3 regions of the Planococcus lenghuensis genome follow, and region 2 is predicted to be linked to each of the others. Evidence: riboswitches for the same ligand, from Rfam matches in the RefSeq annotation. Region 2 holds a riboswitch; each other region holds the start of a gene.
The links. Region 2 has a riboswitch for thiamine pyrophosphate ahead of thiT (energy-coupled thiamine transporter ThiT). Riboswitches for the same ligand answer to the same signal wherever they lie in the genome.

Region 1 (10,504 bases), 940 kb from region 2:
ATCAGATAACCCGCTCGCGTTCGCACAAGGCGGCATGTTCACAAGCATTTCCGCTCCGAGCAATGCACTCGTCTGGTACGCGGCGCTTTACGGCATTGCCGTGCTGGGATTTGCGGTGTACAGCTTCAGGAAGCGGGATGTCTAGGGGGAAGCTGTGTGGCTGTCCCGGTATCACATTTCACTTTTGAAATTGTCCAATAAATATCAACTGAAAACAGCCGCCTTTTTGAGATCAAACGGTCTCGAAAGGGCGGCTTTTATTTGCTGGCCGGTCAGCGGCAGAAAAATAGAACATAGGGGTGGCGACTTCCGGTATAAGCTGATATATTCAGATATGTTCGAACTTTAACCAGAGTAGGAGATCATGCAATGCCTCGTAAACTGTCTTTTTCTTTCATCCTCACATTAGGTTTTATGTTATTCGCCCTGTTCTTCGGTGCAGGGAATTTAATTTTTCCGGCGATGCTTGGCCAGTCAGCAGGCACGAACGTGTGGGCCGCGAATGCCGGATTCATCGTGACCGGGGTCGGCTTGCCGCTGCTTGGGATCATCGCACTCGGAATGTCAGGTAAAAGCGATCTGCAGTCACTGGCGAACCGCGTGCATCCCGTTTTCGCCCTTGTTTTCACCGTCGTGCTTTATTTAGCAATCGGCCCCTTGTTCGCCATCCCGCGAACGGGCACGGTCGCGTTTGAAATCGGGATGAAGCCGTTTATCCCGGAAGCCTATACGGTACTCGGGTTATTCGTGTTTTCCGTTGTGTTTTTTGGCATTACGGTGTTTTTCTCGTTAAAGTCTTCGAAAATCGTGGATATCATCGGAAAGTTTTTAACGCCTCTGTTACTGCTTCTCGTGTCTCTCTTGATCTCGATCGCCATCATCCGGCCGATCGGAATCATTCAGGCGCCCGCTGATCACTATATGACGAATGCGTTTTTCAAGGGATTCCAAGAGGGTTACCTGACAATGGATGCGCTGGCATCGTTCGTGTTCGGCATCATTGTGATCAATGCGGTAAAAGAAAAAGGGGTTTCCGGCAAAAAAGAAGTGCTGCTCGCTGTGATGAAAGCAGGCGGGATCGCAGCGGCCCTTCTGGGGATCATCTATACCTCGCTCGCATTCATCGGAGCTTCAAGCGTCGGCGGATTCGGTCTTTTGGATAACGGGGGAGCTGTTCTCTCCAACGCATCCAACCATTATTTCGGTGCGTACGGCCGCATGCTGCTCAGCTTGATTGTAACCGGTGCCTGCCTGACGACGAGCATCGGGCTGATCACGGCTTGTTCTTCTTATTTCGCGCAGCTGATGCCCGGGGTGTCCTACACGAAATTCGTTCTTCTGTTTTCCGCATTCAGTGCGGGATTAGCCAATTTTGGGCTGAATGAACTGATCGCGATTTCAGTTCCGGTCTTGGTCACCATTTATCCATTGGCCATCCTGTTAATCGTGCTCACTTTTGTTCATCCGGTATTTAACGGCAAAAAAGAAGTATACCAGGGGAGTATGGCGCTGTCTTTTGTCGTCGCTGTGTTCGATGGATTAGGCGCTGCAGGTATCACGGTGCCTGCAGTCGATGAGTTGTTCACATCCATTCTTCCATTGTATGAAGTCGGTTTAGGTTGGATGGTACCGGCCATCGTCGGAGGGATTGGCGGCTCCTTGTTTTCGCTGATCCGGACAAAAGGAATCCGCCCTTCTTACGATTCAGTCGGATAATCAGTCAACTGTGAAATTTTTCTGAACGCGTTACGTTACTGCCGAAGAAACAAGCAAGCTATGGTACACTATTGTTCGAAATGAACGGGGGAATATCTATGAGAATACTAAAAACTTGGAACCGCATCAGCCTGGTTAAGCAAATCGCGCTCGGCTTGATCCTCGGGATTGGCCTGGCTGTTCTTTTTCCGGAAGCCGCGGAACCCCTGGCCATTTTAGGGGAATTATTTGTAGGGGCGCTGAAAGCCATCGCGCCGGTCCTGGTCCTGGTTCTCGTGATGGCTTCCATCGCGCAGCACCAAAAAGGCCAGCAGACCAATATGAAAACCATTATTGCTTTATATCTTACGGCGACGTTTTCCGCTGCCCTGGTGGCTGTGTTTTTCAGTTTCGCTTTCCCTGTGAGCATCGCGCTGACAGAAGGGACTGAAGAGTTAACGGCCCCCGGCGGAGTGGCTGAAGTTCTGACCACATTGGTATTGAACGTTGTCGATAACCCCATCAGTGCGCTTGCGGATGCGAACTACATCGGAATTTTAGCTTGGGCCATCGTCCTGGGACTGGCGCTCCGAAGCGCTTCCGACTCAACAAAAACGGTGCTGGCCAATTTCTCGGATGCGGTCACCCGAATGGTTGGATGGGTCATCCGGTTCGCGCCGCTCGGTATTATGGGGCTCGTCATCGCGGCGATCACGACAAATGGATTGACCGCGTTGCTCGGCTACGGGGAATTACTGGTCCTGTTGATCGGCTGTATGCTCTTTGTGGCGTTTGTGGTTAATCCGCTCATCGTCTATGCTAATATCCGCCAAAATCCCTATCCGCTTGTTTGGACGTGCATTAAGGAAAGCGGCGTTACTGCCTTTTTCACCCGAAGTTCCGCTGCAAATATTCCGGTGAACATGCGGTTGAGCGACAAACTGGGGCTGGACCGGGATACGTATTCTGTGTCCATTCCGCTCGGGGCCACCATCAATATGACGGGAGCCGCCATTACGATTACGATTCTGACACTTGCGGCCGTCCATACGCTAGGCATTGAAGTGGACCTCGCGACAGCCGTTCTGCTGAGCGTACTGGCTGCAGTCTGTGCCTGCGGGGCTTCCGGTGTCGCGGGTGGGTCGCTTCTGCTGATTCCGCTGGCCGCCAGCCTGTTCGGCATCCCGGCTGACATCGCCATGCAAGTCGTAGGAGTCGGTTTCATCATTGGCGTCCTGCAGGATTCGTTCGAGACGGCGCTGAATTCATCCACCGATGTTCTGTTCACCGCTACGGCTGAATACAAGAAGGACTTAAATGGAGCGGAAGAACCGGAAACCCAGCATGCGTTTGACATCGAGGAACCGGCTGAAGATTTGGCGAACAGCTGAGTAAATGTTTCTGTATGATATAGAAGGTTTAAACAAGGGGCTGTCCAAAAAGCCCCCTAAATTAAAAACAGGGAGAGAATAACCAATCGGTTGTTCTCTCCCTGTTTTTTTAAAGTTCGCTTTTTCGGAAAGTGACCGGAGGAAACCGGCCACTTTCCGAAAATTATGCGCCATGGCGATGAGTCCGAATTCGATGTGCACTTTCTGAAGCCCCCGGAGATGGAACCGGCGGAACGCCAAATTGCCCTTGATATCGCCGAAACCGGTTTCCACCTCGATTTTTCTTCGGGCGTATACCAGTTTTCGGTCCTCACATTCAAGGGCTTCTTTCGCTTTCATTTTCAATTCCTCGTAGACCGGGTTCCAGTGAACCTGACGGTTCCCTTTCGCCTTGGTACACGATTCTTTCAGCGGACATCCGGTACAGTCTTCACATTCGTAGATTCTATAGGACTGAACAAAGCCCGATGCATTTTTCTTCTCCTGATACTTTTTGAAAACGACGCGGCGGCCGTTTGGACAGATGAATCGGTCATCCGCTTCTTCATACGTCCAGTTTTTCGCGTTCCATTCATTGTTTTTAAACTTCTTCGTCTGCTCTTTCAGATAGGTGCCATACGGGATCAGGAAGCCGGCAAGCGGTTCTTTTTCATCCCCGATCAGGTAGAGGTAGTTCTCTTCGCTTCCATAGCCGGCATCCGCGACGATGGTCTTCGGCATAGGCAGGGCAGATGCCTGCAGCTCTTCCAGATGTGGAATCAGGCAGCGAGCATCTCCTGGGCGCTGATGAATGGTATAGAACAGTACAAATTGATTCTCGGTCGCCATCTGGATATTGTATCCGGGTTTCAGCTGGCCATTCTTCATATGATCTTCCTTCATCCGCATGAATGTGGCGTCCGGGTCCGTCTTCGAGAAGCTGTTGCGCTCTCCACAGACGGCGAGCTGTTCCGCATACGTTTCTTGGCGAGGAATGAAGTTTTCACGAATCAGTTTCACTTTCTTTTTCAGGAGACTGTGCCGTTTGCGGAGTCCTTTTCTGTTTTCCACAATCTCTTCCTCAGCAATGAGATCCGTCAGGATGTCCATTTGGTCTTCCAGCTGGTTCGCAATTGAAGCCAATTCCGCAGCCGCCGGCTCCTCGGCCAGCTGGCCCAGTTCCAATCCCTCCGCCTTGGCAATCTCCTGGATTTCCTGAAGCGTTTCCTGAATTCTGATTTTCAGTTTCGCTTCCCGCCCCGTCACCGCCTTACGGAAGACAAAGCTATACTTATTGGCGTCCGCTTCCATCTTCGTCCCGTCCAGGAAGTAGTTCTCAAACTCGACAAACCCTTGCCGGTGAAGTTCCAAAACAGTGAACTCGAATAACTGATCGATGACCGCTCCCATTCGGACGCTCCGGAAATGGTTGATGGTCCGGAAATCCGGTTTCTGCATCGCCGCCAGCCAGATCGCCGGAAGATCCTCGTGCAGCATCGTGGCGATGCCCCGGCAGGAATAAACTTTTTGGGAATAGGCATAGAGAATAACTTTGAGCATCAGTTTCGGGTGGAAGGGTGGTCGCCCCCCGCCAGGGTAGCAGGCGGTCAACACCTCATCGGGGAAAGCCTCAACCAACTGATCCACCACACGAGCCACATGATGGTCGGGAATCAGGGCGCCAATATCAGGAATGGATAAGGCCTGGGTCGGATCATACGGTTTGAATGCGGGCGCCGGCCGGCGCCCTTGGGTGGAAACTGCGGTTTCGTGTTCAAGTAATTCACCTGACGGAAGAGGTGGTTGCATGGTATAATCGGTAGAAGCAATCGTTGGATTGCGCATAAAAATCGTCCTTTCTGAGTGGTTGTGTGGTAACTCCCATTTTACAGAAACGGACGATTTTTGTATGCATTGATGACTTGACTAGCGGGAAGGCCGGCGGCGACTCCTGCGGGACCAGCACGAGCTGAAGACCCTGGACCGAGTATAGCGAGGGAAGCGTCTGAAGCCGTGCCCGCGGAAAGCGTCCGCCGGGCCGAACCCCAGCTACTTCTTTACGAATAGAAAAAAGGGGCTGCCCCTCGAGGTCATTTTTCATGACCTTTCGGGACAGCCCCTTGTATTTAATTGAACGTCAGGACAGATTCACACCTCCGATGCAGCTTGCCAAAAGCAGACCAGTAAACACCATCCCCATCGCTGCATCGGTCCGAGTGAGCGGAACCGGCTCAAAGAAAACGGTCCGGGGCTCACCCGTGAATCCCCGGGCTTCCATGGCAAAGGCCGTCCGTTCCGCTTTTCGCACTGCGCCAGCCAGCATGGGCATCAAGACGCGACGGATGTTGCGGACGCGGTGCAGTAGCCCGGTTTCCGTTCCAATACCGCGGAGCCGCTGGGCCTGGCGGATCTGGATGAATTCCTCCCGGAGCACCGGCAGGAATTGATAGCCGACGAGCATGCTGTAGGCGAGTTTCGGTGATAGTTTGAGCTGTTGCATCAGGCTGAGCGCAAACTTCACCGGATCCGTCGTAAACGCAAACAGTAAAGATACCGATGAAAAAGCGAGCACCCGGAAAGCGAGCGACAGCGCCCGGCTCCATTGTTCGGCCGTCACGTCAATGCCGGCCCAGCTCCAGATGACCGGTCCTTCCGTATCCGCCGCAAACACAACGGTCGTCCACAAATACCCGGCCGCTGTAATGACGAACGGCAGCATAAAGAGCACATACCGTTTCCAGGCAATCCGGCTGAAAAACGCTTGGATCACCACGATGCCGATAAAAAAGAACAGCGGCGTCCAAGGATTGAAGAACAACGCCAGGACGAGGACGGAACCTGTGACGATGGCCAATTTCACCGCCGGGTTCATGTCATGCAAAATGCGCTGCACGCCGAGCCGCTCCTTCCGGTGATACCAAATGATAAGCATTCAATACATCCGGCTCTTGCCATAGTTCGGCGGGGAGAAATTTCCGGGACAGCCGACCTTCCTTCATGAGCAGTACCGAATCTGCGACCGCTGCGGCGAAGGCCATGTCATGCGTCACAATTACGACCGTCATGCCGGAGCGGGCCTGTTCCGTGATGAGTGCCGCCAATTCCAAAAGAGCAGCCGCATCCTGGCCCGCTGCCGGCTCATCCATGAGGAGAACCTGGCGTTTATCGGCCATCATCGCCCCGGTCGCCACGCGCCGCTTCTGTCCGTGGCTGACCGCGAACGGATGGGCATCCCAAATGGACCGAAGACCGAGCCGGTCGGCGATGATCCGGATTTCTTCCGCAGTGGAGCACCCGGAATAAGTCAGTTCATCCGCCACCCGCTGTGTCATGAACAAATACTCCGGGGACTGCGGCACATAGCCGGCGGTGAGCCCTGTTAATTTCCCTGAATCGATCCGCACGATTCCGCATAAAGCTTTTAACAGCGTGGACTTCCCGCTGCCATTCGGACCGGCGATCACCATAATTTCTCCCGCTGCCGCAGTGAGCGAGATATCCTGAAGTATGCGAATGCCATTGATCGAAACCGATACGCCTTGTGCTTTTAATGCTATGTCATCAAGCGCTGAAGCTCGTTTAACGGGAAACGGCGGGGAGCAGGGAGCGGTAAACGGCCGGTCCGCCTGCAGTACCCCGTCCTGGTTAAGGACGAGTTCCCGCGTAAAGAACCCTTCCCATAACTCCAGCCGGTGCTCGACGACGATCACGGTCCAGCCATGGGTGTCCTGCAGTTTGTCCAACAGCTCAATGAATGCTTGTGCGCTGTACGGATCAAGATGGGCGATCGGCTCATCCAGCACGAGCACTTCCGGCTGCATGGCGATCGCACAGGCAAGTGCGACCCGCTGTTTCATCCCGCCGGATAACGTTTGAATGACTGCATGACGGTATGGAGTCAGACCGGTTAATTCCAATGTAGCAGTTATGGTGCTCTCCATTTCTGTCCGGCCGATCTTCAGGTTCTCCAGCGTAAATGCCAATTCCTGCTCGACTGTGGGCATGCAGAACTGCGCATCGGGATCCTGAAGCACCGTCGCTGTCTGCCGGCATATCTCGCCGGGCGCGTAAGTTGCAGCCGGTTTCCCGAACAGCTGAACGTGACCCGTGAGCACTCCGTCGCAGTTATCGGGATACAGCCGGTTCAGTAAATACAAGAGCGTGCTTTTGCCCGATCCGCTCACACCGCTGATGACGAGCCGCTCCCCGGGATGAACCTCAAAAGACAGGTCCTGCAATGTATTCCGCTCCTCGTCCGGAAAGCGGAATGCAACGTTTTCAAATGAAATAACCGGTTCACACACGGGCATCACCTTTTTTGTCATACGAAATGGCATAACCGCGGAGAGAACCGGACAACAGCAGACCATCTGCCAAATACTTGCCGCCAAGTCCGGCGATCAACGCCCCGCTCAGCACCCGCAACGTGAACATGAGTGCCACAAACGACGGATCCAGTGCCGCATAGCCCGACAGCAAATAGCCATAGCCGAAGCTGAACACGGCGGACCCGGCACCGGCCAGCATCAACACCCACGTCTGATACCGCTTATAGCCCGTTGCGGCGAATACCGCTTCTGCGCCGAGTCCTTGGACAATGCCGGACAGAATGAGCCGTGGGCCGATCGCATTGCCAAGCATGACTTCGACAGCCGCTGCCACCGTTTCCGACACGAGCGCCGCACCGGGCTTCCGGATGATGTACGCGCACAGAATCGAGACAATGAACCAAATGCCGAAGATCCACTCGTAGGCGATGGGGCCGATGAACCCGGCCCAGATGTTTCCGATATGGACGAATAGCAAGTAAACCACGCCGAACACAGCGGCGAAGACACTCATCAAGATGATTTCTTTCAGTTTCCATGACTTCAGCATATTATTGCCCTCCGTGCGACGGGCTATTGAGGCTCATCGAGACGGTCATGACGAGATGCGGGAATCGACTGGAGCGGGCATGCGTGAACGCCTTTTCGTAAAAGGCAAAGACGTCATGGATGTCGCCATGGATGCCGCTTGCGTAATGCATCGAGTCGTTGAAGACGCCGCGCGCCTTTGCCCGGTCGACTTCCCGGTAAATGATCGCCATGTAGTCCGGATTATTCATCGGATAGAGCGCGAACTGCGAAGAGACATATTGGTTCCGGTCGTCTGTGTTCTGGAGTTCATCATCCGCTTTCAAATACACATCGCCTTCCGTGTCACCCGGACAACCCGCAGAAAAGGTGCCGGACAATGCCACATGTTCACCGGTCTTTGCCGCATGAAGCGTAAGGGCTTTAGCGACATTGAAGACGTGTGGCTGCTTGCCCCGGATGACGGTTGAGACGTCATCGGTATGCATCCAGACCCGGGATGTATCGGTTTCGTGAAGAGCCCCTTTGATGATGTCGATAAACCGGTCGCTCATCGGATGAAGCGAAAACCGAAAGCCGACGATCGGGCTTGTGCCGCAGTGCTGTTGTTCCATTTTGAATTCCTCCTTGTGTTTGAGTCCATGAAAAAAGGCCGCATCCGCGAAGATGCAGCCACGTATCCATAGCAATCAAACAAAAAGAAGTGTACGGAACGTCACTGCACTTCCTCACGCCGGTATTATCCGGATCGAGTCATAAGGGATCGGAGCTCGCGCTCGCATCTCAGCCAAAGTGGGCACCCCCAGTGCAGAAAAACGGTATGCAGTTTTTGTCATGTACCGGATGTTTCCGGCACCTTCAGTGTACAGGAGGGAAAAACGGATGTAAACCGGTTCTTGAATAGAGATCAATCAAAATCGGTGATAGCGGAGGGACGTGAAGAGAATGACTGAAAAAGATTAGCCGGCCCGGCGTGCTCTCAACCTCATGTTTTTAGCGTGTGCATTCCGACTATTACAGGATTTCCGAGACAGCGGCAAATCAAGCGAAAACCAGGAGGGGCAACAAAAAGACAACCCGTATAATTACCCTTTTTTTGATTCCGAAAAGCAGATATGTACCAGTGATTTAAGGTTTTTCTATTAAGTTAACGGATTATTGATAAAACTACCGGAACGGCTATACAGCCAAATAGACCTATTAAAGGTCATTGACGGAAACGGCACTTAATATCGGCATTTCAGGTCTGGAGCTCTTGAGAAGAACCTGGATGTACATGATTGCATTAATCTCAAAAGATACGCGGCGAAGCATTTAATTGAGCAGTTATTTTTGCCGGGTACTTTACTGGCATATATGCCATGAGAACTTTTGGCTTTATGGAAATTTGCGGTAAACTAAACGTAGAGAAAAGGGTTGGCAATCCAAGGAATAATGCGTGATCCCGTTCGAAAAGAAAAGAGGGAGAAGATGAAAAGGAAATGGTTGCTGTTGCTGATCGCTGCCCCCGTTTTATTTGTTGCAGGCATAGTGGCGTTCGGGTGGTTCATGTGGGTGTATGAGCCTGTGCCGAACGAAAACGAAGTGGAAGAAATGGTGGGGGCGGATGACCTCACGAAATTTGGGGAAGTTGAAGGATCGTACCTTCTGACGCCGAGAAACTACGGTTATTACGATGATGAAGGCATTTATATTGTTAAGCAGTACTTGGATAAAGGTGGAGAATACGGAGACCAATACGTCTATATAGGAGAAGGTATGAGACTGACGGACAGTGATGAGCGAGCCATCAGCCAAGTGGAAGCCAAATATGCGGAGCGGCTGCTTCAAAATCATTATGAGAACCTGCACGTGATATCGAAACACAAGATGCATGTCTACCGGGATGATGAAAAAGTGGAAGAGGACTAATTCAATTTCTTCAACGAAGGATACGAACAGTTCCTGCAGTTTTGATTGTCGTTCACTCGGGTGAATTGCGCGTCTCGCAGCTCAGAACAAGAAGCGCAGCCGCCCGTTTTCCATCTCGCAGGCAGCTGCGTTACTGACGATTCCTCAGTTTGGGCATCTTGGATCTCAGCTATTGGCTTCCGCGTGCTCTTCGGTGCGGACGACCAGCACGTCGCATCGGCTGGTGCGTACGATATGTTCTGAGACGCTTCCGAGCAGGAAATGTTCAATAGGGCCCATGCCGGTTGCGCCGCACACGATCAAATCGGCGTCGAATTTCTTTGCAACATTCCGGGAAATCGCCGTCTTTGGAAAACCGACGGCCACGACTGTGTCCACGCGCTGAATTCCTGCCGCTTCCGCCTGCTGTTTATAGTCATCCAGCATTTTCTGATTCGATTTACGTAGCCCCTCTGCGTAATCCGGGTTCGCGTTACCGACCATCGTAAGCGCACGGGTATCAATGATATTCACTAAACATAATTCGGCATCATTCCGGTCGGCCAAGCCAATCGCTTTTTTAAACGCCCATTCCGCTTCTTTGGAACCGTCAATCGCAACCAGGATCCGATCATATGATAATGGCATTTCAATTCCTCCTAATATGGATTTTCTTATCCTTATCATATTACG
Region 2 (10,504 bases):
GTTTTTTGCAGCATATCTTCTGCCGCCTGTTCATACTGCTCCCATTTATCGCGGTTCCGCCAGTCTTCTTCTGTGATTTTCCAGCGTTTATACGGATCCTTCATCCGGTCCTCAAATCGCTCCAGCTGTTCATCCGGTGTGATATGCAGCCAAAACTTTATCATGATGTATTGCTCGTCAACAAGCGTTCGTTCAAATTCAGCGATTTCCCCGTAGGCACGCTGCCATTCTTGCTGCTCGGCATACCCTTCCACCCGCTCAACGAGCACTCGGCCGTACCAGGAACGGTCAAATATTGCGGTTTGGCCGTGCTGAGGCAATTTGCGCCAGAACCTGTGCAGGTAATGATAACGGAGCTCATGCGGCTGCGGAGCAGTAATCGGATGAACAACATAGCCACGGGGATCCATTTCCGCCGTCAGCCGTTTAATGGCGCCTCCTTTTCCGGCCGCATCCATTCCTTCAAACGCCAGTATAAGACCGACTTTCCGCCTGAGCAGATTCTGCTGCAGGTTCAGCATTTTCTTTTGCAGCTGCTTCAGCTCTTTTTTATACGCCTCTTTACCGGCTTCGTGTTCCTTCATGGTCAGTTCATTCAGCGGTTTCATCGGAATCGCCCCTTTCTCACTGTCTGTTTACCCAAAAAATTCGATTTCCTGTCATTTGTTGGCCGATTTCCTGATGTATACTGGATAAAGGTAAAGGAGGGATTGATTTGGTTCGAATGCTGCTCATTACACTTTCGCTGGCAGCTGTCATTGCTTTGAACATCACAGCGAATGTACTGCCGCTGAATGGCCAGACTACCGGTGAAATATCGGATCGGCTATCTGTCCTGTTTACACCCGCAGGTTATGTTTTTTCAATTTGGCCAGTCATTTATCTGTTACTGGCTGTGTGGGCAGCAGCTTATTGGAAACAGTTTAAGGGCGGTTTTCCACCTTCTTATAAAGTGACAACCTTTTTTATGCTGAGCGCTGTGCTGAACATCAGCTGGCTGCTCTCCTGGCATTACGAGTTCTTTCTACTATCGGTCGTTATCATGACAGGATACCTTTTTGCATTGCTGGGTCTCTATTTTCAATACGAACCCCGTAATAGGCTTCGGATTCCGATTTCTGTGAATATGGGTTGGGTTACTGTTGCATTGATCGCTAATATCGCTTATGTACTGGCATTCTTCAACTGGGGCGGCTGGGGAATCAGCGATGGACTATGGACCGTGGTCATGCTGACAGCTGCCACAGCACTGGCACTCCACATCCGCTATCATTACGATGATATCTGGTACCCGTCTGTCTTCATCTGGGCGTTCATCGGCATTGCTGTCGAGAATGCGCTTACAGAACTTCTTGTTTCTACGGCCTCCTTGTTCTTAAGCGGTGTCATCCTGGCGGGAATTTTATTCATCCGTAAGCGCCGCATAATTGAATCCGATTAACAGCAGAAGCGGCACAGCATTTATCCTGTGCCGTATTTTTATATTAAGTTATGTTAAACATCTCTGTTGATATTCCGCAAAACAGCTCCACATTTTTTGCAGTGAAAAAACCAATACTGTTCTTTAACAGAGCCTTATATTAAGAAAATTAACAGGGTTGGCGCATACTGTTGTTATCGGTTTATTTTCCGGCCATATCCACTGCCCCATTTATCGCAGGAATTTCTGATTTGCTGTTTGATACCAGACTGTGGAGAACCATACCCAGAATCACGACAAGAATACCTGTCCATGCCAATGGAGAAGGATACGGGATTGAGAGCAGAAGCAACTCTCCTGCCAGCGCAAACAGGACCTCCATTGACTGAGTTGCCTCAACAGCAGCCAATTTTTGCATATTCCCTCTTACCATATCGGTCGCCATAAAAAAGAGGACAGTCGCAACGACCCCTGAAAAAAGCGCAACCAGAAACGTCTGAAACATTTGGCCGCCGCTCGGCATTCCAATTGTCATAAAGCCGTAAGCAGCAAGCAGGAACCAGAACGGCAGACTTGCGATCGTCATCCCAAGCACCCGCTGGTAAGCATCCAACCGCCCCTTGCATACATCCATCATTTTACGGTTTCCCAACGGGTAAGCAAACGATGCGAGCAAGACCGGAACCACACCTAACAGCATATGATCAAAAGATAAATGCGTGGCATATTCAGCCTGCATGAGTATGATTCCAGCTAAAATGATCAGTGACATAACAAGCCCTTTAACCGGGATTTCCCCTCTCGCTCGGAGTGGTCCCGCTGCTGTAAGTCGCGTCTCAAGGAATAGCGGTGCCAGTAACGCTCCGGATACAATTGTGATTTGCCAAGACCCTGCAATCAGCCAGCCAGGTGAATAGGCAGCCGCGAAACAAAGTGGCGCATAAAAGAGCCCGAAACCGACGAACCCCCAAAGCATCCACTGCCCCGGCTGTTTTCTCATTTCACGCAGAAGCGGCTTCAGATTTTTGCGCAGTGCAACAATAAGGACAAGAAACGGAACCATGAATATATACCGGAGGGAGGCACTCCAGATCCAACTGCCCCCGGCTAACTCCATAGATGCATTTAAAACAAAGGTAACAGCAAAAAAGAAGGCGGCACAAATACCAATCAAAATCGGTTTCAAATTTCATCCTCCTTCCCCTTACTCCTCCGTCAGCAGTTCACCAAGACTGAGCCAATTTTCTTCAACAAGCCGGGCTGCACGTTCGTGATTCCCTTCTTTGAAGGCACAAATTATTTCCTGGTGCCGCTCTGTAGAACCCCTCCCTCTCACTGCAGTAAATTGAGCCATTTCCAGTCGCTGAATTTTAGGTGAGATCCGTTCCAATGCAAGAGAAATTTCCGGATTGCCTGCCAGATTCAAAAAAACCTTGTGAAAAGCTTCATCCGCTGCGATCGCTCCCGCAATGTCCCCTTCATCAATAGCCAGCTTTAACTCATGATTGCTCCGTTCCAGCTCGTCAATATGCCTTTCCGTTATCAAGGAACCGGCAAGCTGCGTCGCCAAGGCATGCAACGCTGCAATGACAACAAATGCATGCTTTGCCTCTTCCGGTTTCAATGGCGCTACTCGAGTTGAAGATCCCGGGAGCGATTCAATGAGCCCTTCGTCTTCCAGTCGCTTTAGCGCTTCCCTGACAGGAGTGCGGCTGATTCCGAATTGCTGCGCCAGCTCCTTGTCATTTAAGCGCTCATTCGGCTCCAATTCCATATTGATGATGGATTTCTTCAAGGTTTGGTAAACTTCATCTCTAAGCGACAGTCTTTTTATCGGTTTAATTAGTTTTTTATTCATGAAAGCAATATATCGCATATCACTTAATAAGGCAACATTCAAAACGACTTTTCAGCATTAAAAAAACACCCGCTTCACTTGAGCGGGTGTCCGTCGAAATGTGCAATTAACCGATAGTCGATACTGACCGGAAGACTATTATTCCTCCAGCTCTGTCAGCAGTACCGGTCCTTCCTTTGTAACCAGCACGGTATGTTCAATCTGTGCAACGAGCGACTGATCCGGGGTGATGAATGTCCATCCATCGCCTGACTCGATAATGTGTTCCGCTTTCTGGGAAATAAACGGTTCAACCGCCAGCACCATGCCCTCTTTGAGCAAGGTTTTTTCCCAGGCATCGTAATAATTTAAAATGTGCTGCGGTTCTTCATGAAGCGATTTGCCGATGCCGTGCCCGGTCAGGTTCTTGATGACAAACAATCCCTGGTCCTTCGCCTCCCGTTCTACGGCTTTACCGATCTGGTTCAACTTGGAACCCGGTTTCACCTTCGACATCGCCCGCTCGAACGCCCGCGCGGCTGCGTCAATCAGCTTTTGCTTATCCTCGTGACCTTCTCCAACAACAAATGAAATGCCCGTGTCAGAAAAATAACCATCAAGAGAACCGGAAACATCGATATTGACGATATCCCCTTCCTGAATCACCCGTTTCCCTGGAATGCCGTGTGCCACTTCTTCATTGACACTGATGCATGTGTAACCGGGAAAATCATACTGATCTTTCGGGCCCGATACACCGCCAAGTTCTTCAAACAGCCGGCCGCCGAGCTCATCCAATTCTTTCGTTGTGATACCTGGTTTGGTGGCTGCCTTCATTTCTTCCCTGATTTTCGCCACCAATTGTCCTGCTTTTTTCAGACTTTCAATTTCCTGTTCTGTTTTTGCAATCATCTAATACCCTTCTTTCAGCAAAATTCTCTATTTACTATACCATAAGAGAATCCGCGGGTCAGAGTTCCGGGTTTGTCAGGCGCGGAGCCGTGATGAACAGAACAGAACAGACAGCAGCCGTGAGCAAAAAGAGCGGGATCATGTAGGTTGCATTATAGACAATTGAGTAAACGAGCGGATTGCCTTCCGCGTACATGCCGAAAAACAGATAACCCGTGGTGACATGCACCAGGTAGCGAAGAATCGATGCGATCAGCGTGCCGATAACAACAGCCGCCACCATCTTCCCTTTTTTCTCCGCTTTCAGGCCCTTCAGATACATCCCGCGCATGACACCGGCGAATCCGACCACTGCATAAGCAAGCAGATAATCCAGGATGACCTGCATGACGACGAATCCGAATGTCAATGGCGCTACAGACGGTCCTGCCAGTATTTGCAGCAGCCCGACCAGCAAACCGGTCGCAATTCCAGCGCCGATCCCCCGTCTGAATGTCATTAGCACAAGCGGAATCATCACCAGACTCACCGATCCGCCCTGCGGCATCTTGAATGCAATGAAATCGAGCACAAAGGCAAGCGCCCCAAAAATGGCGATTTCCATCAACACTAATGTCTTTTTATTCCTCACAACAAACTCCTCCTTTTGCACCAACAAAAGGCCGCCAGAACTGGAAATACAAAAACGGCGTCAGGACAGAGCCTGACACCGGTAAAGGTCTCATTTCCGTCCACATCCCTGCGCAAGCATTAACTTACAGGTTCAAAGGGTCAGAACAAAATGTTCACTCTCAGCAAAATGCTCCCCTTGTGGTGCACTATTATTCAATTACATTATATATTGTACACGACTCCCCCATCGGTTGCAACGCAGTTTCCTGTCGTGCATCATGGGTAAAGGAATAGAATAGAAGCGATCAGAAAGGAGACTATTGAAATGATTGAATTGTTGAAGGAATTGATTAAGTTCAAAAGTGATACGAAAGAAGGCGCTAACGATGCATTGCGTTATTGCGCCAGTTGGCTCGAGGAACGCGGTGCGGATGTTCAACTCCATGATAATCTGGGATATCTCATGCTGACAGCCTCGAAAGGCAAAGGAAGTGAGACCATTATCTGGAATGGCCATGTTGATGTCGTGCCAGGGCACAAAGAGCAGTTTGCACCGTTGGTGGAGGGGGACCGGATGTATGGACGCGGAGCTGCCGATATGAAAGCTGGTGTTGCAGCAATGATGCAGGCGTTTATCGATCTCGATGAGACGAAACTTGAACGCATCGTCCAGCTGCACATTGTGACCGACGAAGAGATCGGCGGACACCATACATCTGAATGGCTCGTTTCTCAGGGCTACACCGGTGATTTTATCATCGCAGGTGAACCGACCCGTTTGAAGATCGGCCTGCAATCAAAAGGGATCATCCACATGGACATGACTTTTAAAGGAAAACCGGCACACGGAAGCCGGCCATGGGAAGGCATAAATGCCATCGAAGCGGCTATGAAGTACCATACCGCCTTACAGGACTTGCCTTTCACTAAGGAATCTTCTGAGTACTACGATAAGCCATCAGTGAATCTGGCAAAAATCAACGCAGGAGACCGGTATAACGTAGTTCCTGAACTATGTTACATGTCGTACGATATCCGGTTTCTGCCAACCCAGGATCCCCAAGAGATCGAGCGGCAGATGCGGGATTTGGGCGATCAGCTGAACCTCGATATGGAATACTCAGCGAGCGGCTCTACACCAGCTCTTGTGACTTCTAACACCCATCCATATATTGCACGGCTTCAGGAGATTATTCGTCAGGAGACAGATACCGAACCCGTTCTCTTCGGCCAGCATGGCGCTGCCGATACCCGTTACTATGCAGCTGCCATCGAAGGCGGTGAAGGAGCAATCGAATTCGGACCAGCCGGTGATGATTGGCATGGGAACGCCGAGTATGTCTCAATTTCAAGTGTGGAAGATTACAGGGATATTCTTGTCGCTCACGCACTGGAGTCCTAAGCATGTTTGCCAACATCTCTCCGCGGGAAACATACCAATAAGATCATAAATGAATGGAGAGATTCTTCTATGAAACTAAAACGATTAATGAAAACAGCTATGAAATACGGTCCGATTGCATATCCAATTGTGAAAAAGGCGTTGAACAAACGAAAACGGTCAGGGAAAACCGACCCAGCGGCACGTCCTCGTCCTGCAAATCCAAGAAGTCACTGAATCGTCAAAAAGCCGCACCGGTTATAGTTTACCGGTGCGGCTTTTCTGTGTGGATAGGCCATAATCGTGTTTAGCAAATTTTGGTCAAAACAGCTGGGCAGGATGCTGATAATGAAAAATCCATTTTGCCAGCCTTTATCTTCATAAAAATATCCGGGGTTTTGACAGAGCCAGTGTATCTAATTCTGCTTCTCTGACAGGGTCGGTGGGTTGCGCTGCAGACTTCTGCTGTTCCTGTTGATCCCGCTGCTCCCGGAGCTCTTCAAACGTTACCGGTGCCGGCTGTGGCAATTCTTCCGCTTCCACTTGCCAGGCGGATTTATACTGATCAAAGAAAGCATTCGCCATTTTCTGATAGCCGGTAACCGTTGGATGCACGTCAGCCGGGTTGGGAATTTCCGTCACCGCTTCTGTGCCGAACGCCTCGGCGACCGGGACGAACACTGCCCCGGCATCGATCGCTTCTTGTTCAAGAATAACATTCAACAGTTCAAGCTGTTTTACCAGTCCCGGCTTTTGAAGGTCATTGGCGTGTGGATACGGGAAGTAATAACCCATGACATAGATGTCTGCCTGCGGTGCCTGTTCTGCGAGTTCTGCCAGCAGCAGTTCAATCTGTTCACGGGCGTTATTTAAGACGAAATTGGCCGTCAGTTGGTCGAATGTGATGGCACCGGTGGCCGGGTCAGCCTGCACGAGCCGCAATAAATCGTTGGCACCGGCTGAAACTGTAATCAGGTTGGCTTTACTTAATACATCTTGCGCTTCATCCGACTCTATCCGCTCCAGCACATCACCTGCCGCTAAGCCGGGAAAAGCTAAGTCTTTCGTATAAAATGCGACTGGCTGATTACGCATCAGCTCCTGTGCGATCAGGTCTGCATATCCGGCATCGATCGCCTGATCCGGTGTCTGACCGGCTGCGAGTGAATCACCGATCGCCACATATGCTGCAGGTTCTGTCGTCTCTGCGCCAGCCGGCACTCCGGTTGATGTGAGCATGAATGCCGCCAGTGCTGCAGGTAAAACTTTTTTCAAACTCCTCACTCCTTAAAACGCCCAGCTGCCACTTCTGAATATCGGCTCTGCTGTGCCGTCTGCCAGAATCCCGTCTATATCCATTTCTGCACTGCCGATCATGAAATCTTCGTGCACAATCGACGTATTCAACCCGATTCCCTGCAACTCACTGCGTTCAAGTCCGCGTGCACCTTCCACACAGGTCGGATAGGAATCACCGATTGCCAGGTGATTCGATGCATTTTCATCAAATAATGTATTGTAGAAAATAATGCCGGAATCTGAAATCGGTGATCGGTGCGGCACCAATGCCACTTCTCCAAGATAGGCAGCGCCTTCATCCGAAACGATCATCTCATCCAATAATTCCTGGCCTTTACGGGCTTCTGCCTTGATGATTTTCCCGCCATCGAATGTCAGCGTGAATCCATCGATTTCATTTCCTTGATATACGAGCGGTTTAGTATTGGTGACATGCCCGTTCACGCCATGCTTCAGCGGTACTGTATAGACTTCTTCTGTCGGCATATTCGCAATGAAAGGTATGCCTGCAGGTGTCTTTGCAGCACCGGTCGTCCAAATATGTTTATCTGGAAGCTCAACTGTCAAATCGGTGCCTGGTGCCCGGTAATGCAGCTTCTTGTACCGTTTATCGTTCAGTGCGGCCGCTTTTGTCTCCAATGTTGCAATATGGTCCTTCCATTTCGCAACTGCGTCGCCTTCACCGATCCGGACTATTTTGAAGATCGCTTCCCACAGCTTTTCAACAGCTTTCTCATCCGACGAGCCCGTGAACACTTTACTTGCCCATTCCGGCGATGGAACAGCCACAATCGACCACGCCACTTTATCGGAAACAATTGCAGAACGATAGCGCTCAAGCGCGTTCCCTGCCGCTTTCTGTGCGTCCGAGAGCCGCTTCGGCGAAATACCTGTCAGCAAATCCGGGTCTTCGGCATCGATCCACAGAAATGCGCCGCCCGTCTCAATCACTTCATCGCGCTGGGCTACGGACCATTCCGGGTATTCCCGGAATGCTTCATCGGGCGCCAGCTCAAAATGCATTCGGGTCTGCACCGGATCTGTGTAATTAACTTGTACGCGTTTCGCTCCCGCTTCGTATGCTTTTTTGACAACGAGACGAGTAAAATCCAGTGTATCAGTCGTTGCACTGACCAGCAGGATTTGCCCTTCCTGTACATTGATCCCTACTTTGACTGTCAGTTCTGCGTATTGTTCCAGTTTTTCCTGAAATGTCATTTCCGGCTCCCCTTTTTAGCAATGGTTTTAGATGAACCTTCAATCAGATTGCCTCGGTCCCAGACTTTCTGAACCGGTCGGGCCGGCAGCTCTTTTGAAATGCGCTTATATTGCCGTTCATCAGCGTAAGACAGAAGCGTCAACGCTTCCCCGTCCGCCCCCGCTCTTGCCGTCCGGCCGGATCGGTGCAAATACTGTTCAGGAGTTTGCGGCACATCCACATGGATAACATGGGTCACACCTTCTACATCGAGACCCCGGGCCGCCACGTCCGTTGCTAACAGAATGGGCACTTTACCGCTATGGAAGGCTTCAAGCGCTTGCTTCCGCTCTTCCTTCTTCATTTCCGAATGAAGTGCCACAACACCTGCATCCCGGTAATTAAGCTTATTTTCTTTCATCAGCAACTGATCGAGATTATTGATAAACGCCAAGCCTTTCATGCCTTTAAGATAAGCAAGACGGCGCAGCATATCCGTTTTATCCCGCTCTTCAATTTTGACGAAAGAATGTGTAACTTTTCCGAACTCCGGCAGATCTTCCTGCGTGATATGGATTCTTGTCGGATGGTTCATCAGCCGGTCAGCAACCAGTTCGATCTCTTCCGTAACAGTTGCAGACACAAGCACGAGCTGGCGATCGTGCTGCGTTTTTTCAATAAGGTTCCGCATCGCTTCCCGGTGTTCCCGGCTCAGCAGCTGATCTCCTTCATCAAGCACAATCATTCGGATTTCATGCAATTTCAATTTCTTGCTTTTCACCAGTTCATTCAGCCGGCCGGGTGTACCGACGACGATTGCCGGTTTTTTCTTCAGTTTTTCAATCTGGCGCTGCACGTTGGCGCCGCCGATCAGCTGGGCAACGTCTATTCCCGTTTCTGCTGTCCACTCCCGGACGACGTTGACAATCTGCATCGCCAATTCCTGGGACGGCGCGACAATCATTGCCTGTACGTTCTGGCGCTCTGGATTGATCCGCTCCAAGACAGGCAGCACATACGCCAATGTTTTTCCTGAGCCTGTCGGTGACTGGGCGACGATATCATTGCCCGCCAGCATTTCCGGGATCATTTCAGTTTGTACGGGAAGCGGCTGTTCAAAACCGGCCTTTTTCCATTTTTCCTGCCATTGTATAGCTAATTTATCAATTACGTTCATTTCGATTCCACCTTCTCTTCACTAGCTTCAGTTTATCATATTGCAGCTGAAAGAAGAAAAAAACGCCCCCAGAAAGGGACGTTTCAGTAATTACGCTTCGGTAACAGGTTCATTGACCGGTTCTGCTGTAAAGACCCGGTTATCTTCATCCACAGCCGGTTTTGCCCGTTTGACGAATGACGTCAGAACCAATGCAACGATCGCGATGAAGGTGGAGACGAAGAATGTGTAATTGATACCTTCCAGCAATGCCTGGTTCATGATCGTTTCAGGTGCAGCGCCGGATGCAAGCAGATCAGCCCCAGCCGATTCTGCCCGCGTATTCATCACTGTAATAAGCAGGGCTGAACCAATTGCCCCTGATACTTGCTGGAGGGTGTTATTCATCGCAGCTCCATGCGGGTTCAGCATTGGTGACAGCTGGTTCAAGCCATTTGTCATAATCGGCATCATGACCATCGAGATACCAAACATCCGAATCGTATACATGCCCATGATCTGCAGGTATGTTGTTTCAAGACTCAGCTGGCTGAAAAAATATGTGGATAGCACAACAATAGCAAGCCCGGTCATCGCGAGTATACGAGCGCCGAATTTATCAAACAGACGGCCTGTAATCGGTGACATGATTCCCATCATCAATGCCCCCGGCAGCATGAGCAGGCCGG
Region 3 (10,504 bases), 680 kb from region 2:
CGAGGTTACCGCTTCCCATTTTTCGGATGTCTGTGTTATAAAATGCTTTCCCTACCCAAAGCCCTGCCGGAATGGAACCGAGCACATACGCCGCAATGACGGCAAACAAAGTTTCCATAGTTTGCTCCTTCATTCCTTGATAATCGTGTATACTGTATACGACTGATGCAGTCTCAGTTTATCACGAGATGCAAAGAATGGACAATAGCAGAGCTGAACTAGTTATTGCAGAGGCACAGCCAGTATGATAAAAGAAAAGGACAGGTGATTTTTTATGCAGAACCCTTCCCGAAACGAAATCAGGTCCATACTGGATCAGGCCGAAACGATTGCAGTCATCGGCTTGAGTCCGAATCCTGCCCGGACCTCTCATATGGTGTCAAAAGCGATGCAGGATGCCGGTTACCGGATTATTCCGGTCAATCCGATGGCCGATGAAGTACTCGGCGAAAAAAGTTATGCCCACCTGACGGATATGCCGGAACCAATCGATATCGTCAACGTCTTCAGAAGGAGTGAATTTCTGCCGGAAATTGCAGCCGAATATTTACAGACGAAGGCGCCGGTATTCTGGACGCAATTGGATGTCACGGACGAAGCCGTAGGGGAACAACTAAGACAAGCAGGACGTCAAGTGGTGATGGACCGCTGCATCAAAGTGGAGCACGCCATAGCGAAATAAGCGACTGAAGGGCGCCATAGCGCTCTTTTTATTTGACAAAAAGATTAATTTGACAGAAACTCACAGGACCGATACGATTAAACAGAGAAGCGAACATGTGTTTGTTGGAGGGAAATTAATGGCAAAATTACAGGAACACACATATAACGAAGATGCCATTCAGGTGCTTGAAGGGCTCGATGCTGTCCGGAAACGACCAGGTATGTACATCGGTTCAACCGATACCCGGGGGCTTCATCATCTTGTGTACGAAATCGTTGATAATTCCGTGGATGAAGTGTTGGCCGGCTACGGCAGCCGCATTTCCGTTACCATTCATGAAGACAATTCAGTAAGCGTGCGGGATTATGGTCGGGGAATGCCGACGGGGACACATGCAAGCGGTAAGCCGACACCGGAAGTTATTCTGACCGTGCTCCATGCCGGCGGAAAATTCGGCCAGGGCGGCTACAAGACCAGCGGCGGATTGCACGGCGTCGGTGCTTCAGTTGTGAATGCGCTGTCGGAATCACTTAAGGTGACCATCTACCGGAACGGCAAAGTATTCGAACAGCGATTTGAAAAAGGCGGAAAACCCGTCACAACACTTGAGGAAAAAGGAAAGACGAAGGAAAGCGGCACACTTATCCATTTCAAACCGGATGCGTCGATCTTTTCTGCAACGAAATTCAATTACGAAACGTTGAGCGAGCGGCTGCGTGAGTCGGCGTTCCTGCTGAAAAATACAGCAATTGAATTGAAAGACGAGCGCACAGCCGAAGAGGAGACGTTCCTGTTCGAAACCGGTATTGAAGCATTTGTCCGGTACTTGAATGAAGAGAAAGATGTGCTCCATAAAGTGGGATACATTGAAGGGGAACAGCAGAGCATTGAAGTGGAATTTGCGTTCCAGTTCAATGACGGCTATTCGGAGACGATTCTGTCGTTCGTCAATAACGTGCGGACGCGGGACGGCGGGACGCACGAGACAGGCGCAAAAGCGGCGATGACCCGGGTATTCAACGATTACGCAAGAAAGATCAACTTGCTGAAAGAAAAAGATAAAAACCTGGATGGCTCGGATATCCGGGAAGGCCTGGCGGCGATCGTATCCGTCCGGATTCCGGAAGAATTGCTGCAATTTGAAGGACAAACAAAAGGCAAGCTTGGCACAAGTGAAGCGCGAAGCGCGGTCGATGCGGTCGTATCGGAAAAGCTGATGTACTTCCTCGAAGAAAACGCGGAACTCAGCGCATCGCTCGTCCGGAAAGCCATCCGGGCATCGCAGGCGCGGCTTGCAGCCCGAAAAGCGCGGGAAGATGCACGGAACGGCAAGAAACGCAAAAAGTCCGATACGCTGCTTTCCGGTAAACTGACACCGGCCCAGTCCCGCAATGCAAAGAAAAATGAATTGTATCTCGTGGAAGGGGATTCGGCCGGCGGATCTGCCAAACAAGGGCGCGACCGCAGCTTCCAGGCGATTTTGCCGCTCCGCGGGAAAGTCGTCAACACGGAAAAAGCGAAACTTGAAGATATCATGAAAAATGAAGAAATTTCCACGATCATTCACGCAATCGGCGGCGGTGTGGCGTCTGAGTTCGCGGTGGATGACATCGCCTATAACAAAGTCGTCATCATGACGGATGCCGACACGGATGGCGCGCATATCCAAGTGCTTCTCCTGACATTCTTCTACCGCTACATGAAACCGCTGATCGATGCCGGGAAAGTCTATATCGCACTTCCGCCGCTGTATAAAGTCTCCAAAGGCGCCGGCAAAAAAGAAGTGATCGAATATGCTTGGACAGAAAACGAGCTGGATGCCGCCATCAAAAAAATCGGCAAAGGCTATGGAATTCAACGCTATAAAGGACTTGGCGAGATGAACGCTGACCAGCTGTGGGAGACGACGATGAATCCGGAAACGCGCACGTTGATCCGCGTGACGATCGAAGACGGCGCGCGTGCAGAGCGTCATATCACAACATTGATGGGCGATAAAGTGGAACCGCGCCGCAAATGGATCGAAAGCCATGTGGACTTTGGTCTTGAAGACGATAACAACATTCTGGAAAACGATTTGATTCATGAAGAGGAGGAAGTGATTTGACGCAGCTCGAAAAGTTTCAGGACCTTCCTCTGGAGGAAGTGATCGGCGACCGCTTCGGCCGCTATTCAAAATACATTATTCAGGACCGGGCGCTGCCGGATGCACGCGACGGCCTGAAACCGGTACAGCGACGCATTCTGTATGCGATGTTCCGGGAAGGCAACACAAACGATAAAGGGTTCCGGAAATCGGCGAAAACCGTCGGAAACGTCATCGGTAACTATCATCCGCACGGTGACAGCTCGGTATACGAGGCGATGGTCCGGATGAGCCAGGATTGGAAAGTCCGGCACATGCTGGTTGAAATGCATGGTAACAACGGTTCAATGGATGGCGATCCGCCGGCAGCGATGCGTTATACAGAAGCCCGATTGTCAGCCATTGCATCTGAAATGCTGCGGGACATCGATAAACGGACCGTGGATTTTATTCCGAATTTCGATGACACCGAGAACGAGCCGACGGTTCTGCCGGCGAAATTCCCGAGTCTTCTCGTCAACGGATCGACAGGTATTTCCGCGGGGTATGCGACGGATATTCCGCCGCACGCCCTCCACGAAGTGCTCGATGCCGTGCTGATGCGCATGGATAAATCGGATGCGACGGTCGAGGAACTGATGACCGTACTGAAAGGGCCGGACTTTCCGACCGGGGGCACCATTCAAGGGACCGACGGCATTCGCCAGGCATACGAAACCGGTAAGGGCCGGATCGTTGTTCGGGCCAAATCGGGAACTGAAAGCCTGAAAGGCGGCAAGGAACAGATTGTCATTACGGAAATTCCGTATGAAGTGAATAAAGCAAACCTTGTCAAAAAGATTGACGACCTCCGGTTTGACCGGAAGCTGGAAGGCATCGCGGATGTGCGGGATGAATCAGACCGAACGGGTCTCCGCATGGTCATTGAGCTGAAAAAAGACATCGATGCAACCGGTGTGTTGAATTACCTGTACAAGAATACCGATCTGCAGATCAGCTACAACTTTAATATGGTTGCGATTTACAAGCGCCGGCCGACGGTGATGACCTTGCCGAAACTGCTGGATGCGTATATCGACCATCAAAAAGAAGTGATCACAAAGCGGTCTGAATTCGATTTGCAGAAAGCGAATGACCGGCTTCATATTGTCGAAGGGCTCATGAAAGCCTTGTCAATTCTCGACAAAGTGATCAAGACGATCCGGGCATCGACGGATAAGCGGGATGCAAAAACCAATTTAAAAGAAGCGTATAAGTTCACGGAAGCACAAGCGGAAGCAATCGTATCGCTTCAGCTTTACCGCCTGACGAATACCGATATCTCGGAACTTCAGAAAGAAGAGCAGGAACTGCGCAAAAAAATTGAAGAGTTGACCGGTATCCTGACGAGCCCTAAAAAATTAAACAAAGTGATTAAGAAAGAACTGACCGCTGTCCGGAAGCAATTTGCAGAGCCGCGCCGGTCGGTCATCGAAGAGAAGATCGAAGAACTGAAAATCACGAAAGAATTGCTCGTGCCAAGCGAGGAAGTGATCGTGACCGTCACGAAAGATGGTTACGTCAAACGGACGAGCCTGCGCTCGCATGCAGCATCCAATGGCCAGGAGTTCGCGATGAAAGAAAGTGATATGCTGCTGTTCGAAGGCAATTTGAATACACAGGATACGCTCCTCATCTTCACGACAGCCGGGAATTTTGTCTACCAGCCGGTTCACGAATTGCCGGATATCCGCTGGAAAGATCTCGGCCAGCATTTATCGAGCATTGTCCCGCTTGACGACGAGGAAGCCGTTCTGTCAGTGCTGCCCGTTAAATCATTTGAAGAGGAAGCAACGATTGTAACAGCTTCCGCGAATGGTCTCGTGAAACAATCGGCACTGAAAGATTATCAGATGCAGCGTTATTCGAAGCCGATCAAGACGATGAATTTGAAGAAAGATGATCGCATGATTTTTGCAGCACTCCACACGGATGAACCGGAATTCTTCATGGCGACCCGGTTCGGATACGGCGTGCGATTCCAGATGGAGGAAGTGCCGGTGACGGGACTTAGGACAGCGGGCGTAAAAGGCATCAACTTGAAAGATGGCGATGAGACCGTATCTGCTCTCCTGATCAAAGAAGGGCCAGACTTTGAATTGCTCCTCCTCACCCAACGCGGGGCTGTGAAGAAAATGAAGCCATCTGAATTTGAAACAGGCACCCGTGCCAAACGGGGGCTGGTCATGTTGCGGGAAGTGAAGTCCAATCCCCATAGTGTGGCAGGCGTCATCGGAGTACAGGGTACGGAAGAAATTATCATTGAAACCGAAAAAGGGCACCGGATTCCGGTCAGTATTAAGAAACTGAAAGCGGCAGACCGGTATTCCAATGGTTCGTTCCTGCTTGATGAGAAAACGGATGGCCGGGCGGTCACTGTTTATCGTGTGGAACAGCCGGAATAAAACAATATAGGAAACAAATGAAAAGCATCGCCTGCGGGCGGTGCTTTTTTGTATGCAAGAATCTAGTCCCGAAATGATGCAATGGCAATGCAGGAACTTTGGAGAAGCAGGTCGAATAATAAAAAGTAAATGATCGAGAGGAGATACAAGACCATGATCCTACAGTATGATCGGATTCTTGTTGCTGTCGATGGCTCAAAAGAAGCGGAATGGGCGTTTCAAAAATCCATTGGTATTGCCCAGCGGAACCGGGCTGCTTTGTTCATAGTCAACATTTTGGATGCCCGTTTGTTCCAAGGGAATAAAATGTATGACAGTTCTGTCATGAGGGGAGGCGAACAGCAAGCGAGAAAGGCGGCAGAAAAGCTGTTGAACCGCTATAAAGCAGAAGCGGAAGCGGCGGGTGTGAAGCCGGTGGAGATCATTATTGAGCGCGGTTCTCCACGAGTTACGATTCCACGCGGGGTGGCCCGGAAAATTGACGCAGATCTGATCATTTGTGGTGCCAGCGGGCTGAACCGGGTGGAACGGTTTATCATGGGCAGTGTCTCCCAGTCGATCGCAAGGATGAGTGCATGTGATGTGCTGGTTGTCCGGACAGAAGAAGAAATCGATGAAGCAGCCGCGGAAGCCTGAAGAAACGCATTTCCCTACATGGAGGCGAGCGCATGAAACTGGCAAAAGTTCCTGAACATAAACCGATTCCTACAAGCGAAACCCGGGTGTTGAAATGGGTCGGAGGCGGACTGGAAGCGGCGCTAGGTATCCCGATTATTGGCGGATTATTCATCATTAGTTTGAATTGGATGCCACTGCTCATCATGCTGGCTTTTCATATTGTTGCCTTAATCCTGACCATCCAAGCAGGCCGCAAAAGAACGGGCCATATATTGGGCATTATCGCATCGGCTGTTGGCTGGATTCCTCTCATAGGCATGATCATGCATATCATCACGGCCACATTCCTGATGATCGAAGCCGGACAAGATGAGTGATCCGCAGTAAAAGCGCTGATCAAAATACGGCAGAGAATTGGGCAAAGAGCACCGGATGACGGTGCTTTTTTGCTTGATAACGTTAGACTGGTCGTAAATACATATAATGAATTTAAGTCAACTGATCCGGAGGCTGGACATGAAGAATACTATCATTCAATCGGCATTCATTATCATAACAATCAGTCTTTCTGCCTGCGGGCAAGCAGAGAGCCCGCAAGCAGAAAATAGACAGGAAATGGCGGAATTCTATATCGCCGCATTTGAGACCCTCCTGGCCGAAGATTCGGGGCTCAATGAAGGGATGGAGTATTTGATCATTGATTTCGAGGAGCTGCCTGCAGCTGACGGCGGGCCTACGGGGAATGCGGCGACAGAACCACAAACTGCTGAAGAGAGTGGGGAAAAGCCAGGGCCAGAAGTGATCGCAGAGGTCCTGGTATATTTCGAAGATACCTATGGGGTGGAGACCCGGGAAGGCGACATGCAGACAATTGAACAGGAAGGAATGATGGATGAAGAGACAATGACCATTGATGGCATTCTCCTGACGATTGAAGACGTTCGGTTTACCAGCAAGACGGAGGCCATCATGGAAGGAACAAAATTTAAAGGCGGTCTCGGTGCGATCGGACTTCGAATGGAATTGAAGGAACGGGAAAGTACTTGGTCAGTCGAGCAAACGGAAATGCTGTGGGTCAGCTGACCAAGCATGCTTTCAGAGCAGAAATTCAAGGATATCATGGCGGCTATTGATGGCTGTTCCGGTAAACTGCAAGTTCTGTTTAAGCATTTTTGAGAAAGTTTCGCTTTTATGGTATAGTGATTCCGACAACAAAATATCGCAATCCACTAGGGGAGCCGTATGAAAAACGGCTGAGACGGGCAGAGCCTGGACCCTTTGAACCTGATCTGGATCATACCAGCGGAGGGAAGTGGGCGAATGCACGCTTATTTTTCATCTCAGCTGAATTGCAGACGCCGCTTTCCTTTACTGGAAAGCGGTGTTTTTTATTTGCAGAAAAGGAGATGGAAAAGATGACTTTTTGTGAGGAAATCCGGTTGGAAAATGATGCGCTATGGGAAGCGAGCTTTAATCATCCATTCGTAAAGGGAATCGCGGAAGGGTCGCTGCCATTGGATGTGTTTCGGTTCTATGTGATGCAGGATGCGTATTACTTATCCCATTTTGCGAAAGTGCAGGCACTCGGAGCTGCAAAAGCGAAAGACTTGGAAACGACGAGAAGTTTCGCTCATCATGCAGAACAGACATGTGCGGCAGAAATGGCGCTGCATGAATCATTCATGGCGTTACTTGGTGTGACAGAAGCTGACTGGGCCGCATTTGAACCGTCGCCGAGCGCATATGCCTATGTAAATCACATGCATGTTTCGGCGGAAGGGGATCTTGCTGACGTGCTGGCTGCAATTCTACCTTGCTATTGGCTCTATCACGAAGCCGGCGAACGCCTGAAGGGAGCACAACCCGACCATCCGATTTTCGAGAAATGAATCGGGACTTACAGTTCCGAATGGTTCGGCGAATTGGTGAATGAACAAATTAATCGGATGAATTCCCTTGCAGAAGATTTGCCGGAACAGCGTCGACAAGAATTGAAAGAGCGCTTCCGACGGAGCAGCTATTACGAATGGAATTTCTGGGAACAGGCGTGGACAATGGAAAATTGGGCGCTAAAAACCAAAAAAGAAGCGGGTGTGTAACATGCTGACACAAATCAGAGCCGAAAAGCCGATTATTCACTGCCTTACAAATCATGTCGTCTCAAATTTCCAGGCGAACGGGCTTCTATCACTCGGAGCTTCCCCAATCATGGGAGAAGCACCGGAAGAAGCAGCGGATCTTGCGGCTCTCGCCGGAGCGGTTTCACTTAACATCGGCACATTGAATGAAACAACTGTGACAAGCATGTTGATTGCCGGAAAAGCGGCAAACAAAAAAGGAGTTCCGGTTATTTTGGATCCGGTCGGAGCCGGAGCCACGCCGTATCGCCTGTCAACGGTGAAGCGGATACTGGAGGAAGTTGAAGTCAGCGTCCTTCGCTGCAACGCCGGTGAGCTTGCTGCGATTATGGGGGCAGATTGGCAATCAAAAGGAGTGGATGCCGGAGCAGGGGAAGCAGATATAACCCAACTTGCGCGAAGCTCGGCGAAAAAGCTTTCAGTAATCGTGGCTGTCACCGGAAAAACCGATGTGGTGACAGACGGGGACACTGTTATCGAAAACGCATCCGGTGATCCGATCATGACTTCCGTTACGGGCATGGGGTGTCTGCTGAGTGCTGTGGTTGCGGCATTCTCGGCAGTGTCACCGGATCGCCCGCTTGCTGCGGCTGCAGAAGCACTCCGGTTTTACGGACTTGCCGGAGAGAAAGCAGCTCAGCATGTGAAAGGGCCAGGCAGTTTCCAAACTGCTTTCCTTGATGCATTATCATCTGTCAGACAAAGCGATATTGATGAGCTTAACCGAATGGAGGATGGGGCTTTATGAGTATGATGAAACAAGTGCTGACGATTGCCGGCTCAGATTCAGGCGGCGGCGCCGGCATTCAGGCGGATATCAAAACGTTTCAGGAACTCGGGGTTTATTCCACATCAGTTCTGACAGCTGTAACCGCCCAGAATACACGTGGTGTCCATGGGATTTATCCGATGACAAGAGAAGCCGTGGAAAAACAGCTCGATGCCATCGGGACGGATTTTCAGATTGCCGCTCTGAAAACCGGCATGCTGTTTGATGCAGAGATCATTGAAGCGACAGGAAAAGGGATTCAGCGCTACGGATGGAAAAACGTCGTCGTGGATCCGGTCATGATTGCGAAAGGCGGAGCTTCGCTTCTGCAGCAGGAAGCGGTGGATGCGTTGAAAGCGTACTTGCTGCCGCTTGCCGAAGTGGTAACACCTAATATCCCGGAAGCGGAAGTGCTAAGCGGCATAGCGATCCATAATTCAGCTTCCCGCGAGAAAGCGGCACAGGAAATAGTATTGGCAGGCGCAGCTTCCGTTATCATTAAGGGCGGACACGGGAAGGATCCGGATATCGCTGAAGATTTTTACATGAGTAAAACAGGGGAGTCATTTCTGATCCGTTCACCGCGGATCGATACGGATCAGACACATGGAACCGGCTGTACGTTTTCTGCTGCTGTTGCCGCGGAACTGGCAAAAGGACAGAGTATGAAAAATGCTATCCACACGGCAAAACGATTCATCCAGGCGGCCCTTACGGATCGGCTGAATATCGGAACAGGGTATGGTCCGACAAATCATGCGGCCTTTAACACAACGAAGGAGGCGAATCCGATTGAAGTTGTTCACTAAGCCATCGGTCTACTTCATTATGGGAACAACAAACGCAGTGGGCCGGGACCCGTTAGTTATTTTGGAAGAAGCGTTAATTGGCGGCATCAGCCATTTTCAATTAAGAGAAAAAGGGACAGCGGCATTAACCGGTAAAGAGCTGAAAACATTTGCGTTGGCATGTCAAAAGCTCTGCCGCCGCCATCGGGTGCCGTTCATTATAAATGATGATGTCGAACTCGCATGTGCCATCGATGCAGATGGTGTCCATGTCGGGCAGGAAGACTTGGACTGTGCATCGGTTCAGAGCCGGATCGGAAAGGATAAAATTCTTGGAGTTTCGGTTCATTCAGTCGAAGAAGCGAAGCGGGCGGTAGCTGATGGAGCAGATTATGTCGGAATGGGGCCCGTCTATGGCACCCGTTCCAAAGATGATGCGAAACCGCCTGCAGGCATTGTGGGGATTGTGGCTGTTAAAAAAGCGTTTCCTGCGCTATCAATTGTCGGCATCGGCGGAATTAAACCGGAAAATGCCAGCGCCGTCTATCAGGCGGGCGCGGAAAGTGTAGCGGTCATTTCATCTCTTGCAGGAGCGGAAGATGTACGAGGTCAAGTGAACCTCTTTAAGGAAGCATACAAAGGAGCTCCTCAATTATGAAGACAAAGCAGATGGTACTGATGGCCATGTTTGTCGCTATCGCCGTTGCGGGCTCGGCGTTTATTTCGTTTCCAGCAGGTATCGCCCGCGCTTATCCGATTCAGCATGCCATCAATGTCATGGCAGCGGTTCTGTTCGGACCGGGTCCGGCGGTTTTGATCGCTTTTCTGACCGGTGTGGTCCGAGTCATGACCGGAACAGGTTCATTGCTTGCGTTTCCAGGAGGCATGATCGGGGCATTTCTTGCGGGCATCCTGTATTTGAAGTTCGGGAAATTGTGGCTGGCTGCAGTTGGCGAAATTATCGGCACCGGGATTATCGCCTCGCTGATTGCTGTTC

Region 1: another riboswitch for thiamine pyrophosphate. It lies ahead of B0X71_RS09680 (YkoF family thiamine/hydroxymethylpyrimidine-binding protein); the one in region 2 lies ahead of thiT (energy-coupled thiamine transporter ThiT).
Region 3: another riboswitch for thiamine pyrophosphate. It lies ahead of tenA (thiaminase II); the one in region 2 lies ahead of thiT (energy-coupled thiamine transporter ThiT).

Annotation. Positions count from the first base shown of each region.
Region 1 is NZ_CP019640.1:1,875,291-1,885,794, forward strand. It holds gene B0X71_RS09640 (ABC transporter permease subunit) at 1-145, shown strand, start outside; gene brnQ (branched-chain amino acid transport system II carrier protein) at 370-1,716, shown strand; gene sstT (serine/threonine transporter SstT) at 1,815-3,086, shown strand; gene B0X71_RS09660 (IS1182 family transposase) at 3,009-4,910, opposite strand; gene B0X71_RS09665 (energy-coupling factor transporter transmembrane component T family protein) at 5,203-5,997, opposite strand; gene B0X71_RS09670 (ABC transporter ATP-binding protein) at 5,939-7,375, opposite strand; gene B0X71_RS09675 (ECF transporter S component) at 7,362-7,943, opposite strand; gene B0X71_RS09680 (YkoF family thiamine/hydroxymethylpyrimidine-binding protein) at 7,945-8,535, opposite strand; TPP riboswitch at 8,630-8,735, opposite strand; gene B0X71_RS09685 (hypothetical protein) at 9,392-9,832, shown strand; gene B0X71_RS09690 (universal stress protein) at 9,998-10,459, opposite strand.
Region 2 is NZ_CP019640.1:931,516-942,019, reverse strand. It holds gene B0X71_RS04700 (polyphosphate kinase 2 family protein) at 1-608, opposite strand, end outside; gene B0X71_RS04695 (TspO/MBR family protein) at 725-1,441, shown strand; gene B0X71_RS04690 (DMT family transporter) at 1,623-2,606, opposite strand; gene B0X71_RS04685 (GntR family transcriptional regulator) at 2,625-3,278, opposite strand; gene map (type I methionyl aminopeptidase) at 3,417-4,169, opposite strand; gene thiT (energy-coupled thiamine transporter ThiT) at 4,228-4,800, opposite strand; TPP riboswitch at 4,889-4,988, opposite strand; gene B0X71_RS04670 (M20 family metallopeptidase) at 5,107-6,183, shown strand; gene B0X71_RS04665 (SGNH/GDSL hydrolase family protein) at 6,541-7,437, opposite strand; gene B0X71_RS04660 (aminopeptidase) at 7,450-8,679, opposite strand; gene B0X71_RS04655 (DEAD/DEAH box helicase) at 8,676-9,836, opposite strand; gene B0X71_RS04650 (DHA2 family efflux MFS transporter permease subunit) at 9,927-10,504, opposite strand, start outside.
Region 3 is NZ_CP019640.1:1,614,865-1,625,368, forward strand. It holds gene plsY (glycerol-3-phosphate 1-O-acyltransferase PlsY) at 1-118, opposite strand, end outside; gene B0X71_RS08200 (CoA-binding protein) at 275-682, shown strand; gene parE (DNA topoisomerase IV subunit B) at 801-2,771, shown strand; gene parC (DNA topoisomerase IV subunit A) at 2,768-5,194, shown strand; gene B0X71_RS08215 (universal stress protein) at 5,348-5,830, shown strand; gene B0X71_RS08220 (hypothetical protein) at 5,863-6,189, shown strand; gene B0X71_RS08225 (hypothetical protein) at 6,329-6,895, shown strand; TPP riboswitch at 7,034-7,140, shown strand; partial or broken gene tenA (thiaminase II) at 7,228-7,911, shown strand; gene thiM (hydroxyethylthiazole kinase) at 7,913-8,698, shown strand; gene thiD (bifunctional hydroxymethylpyrimidine kinase/phosphomethylpyrimidine kinase) at 8,695-9,528, shown strand; gene thiE (thiamine phosphate synthase) at 9,512-10,165, shown strand; gene thiW (energy coupling factor transporter S component ThiW) at 10,162-10,504, shown strand, end outside.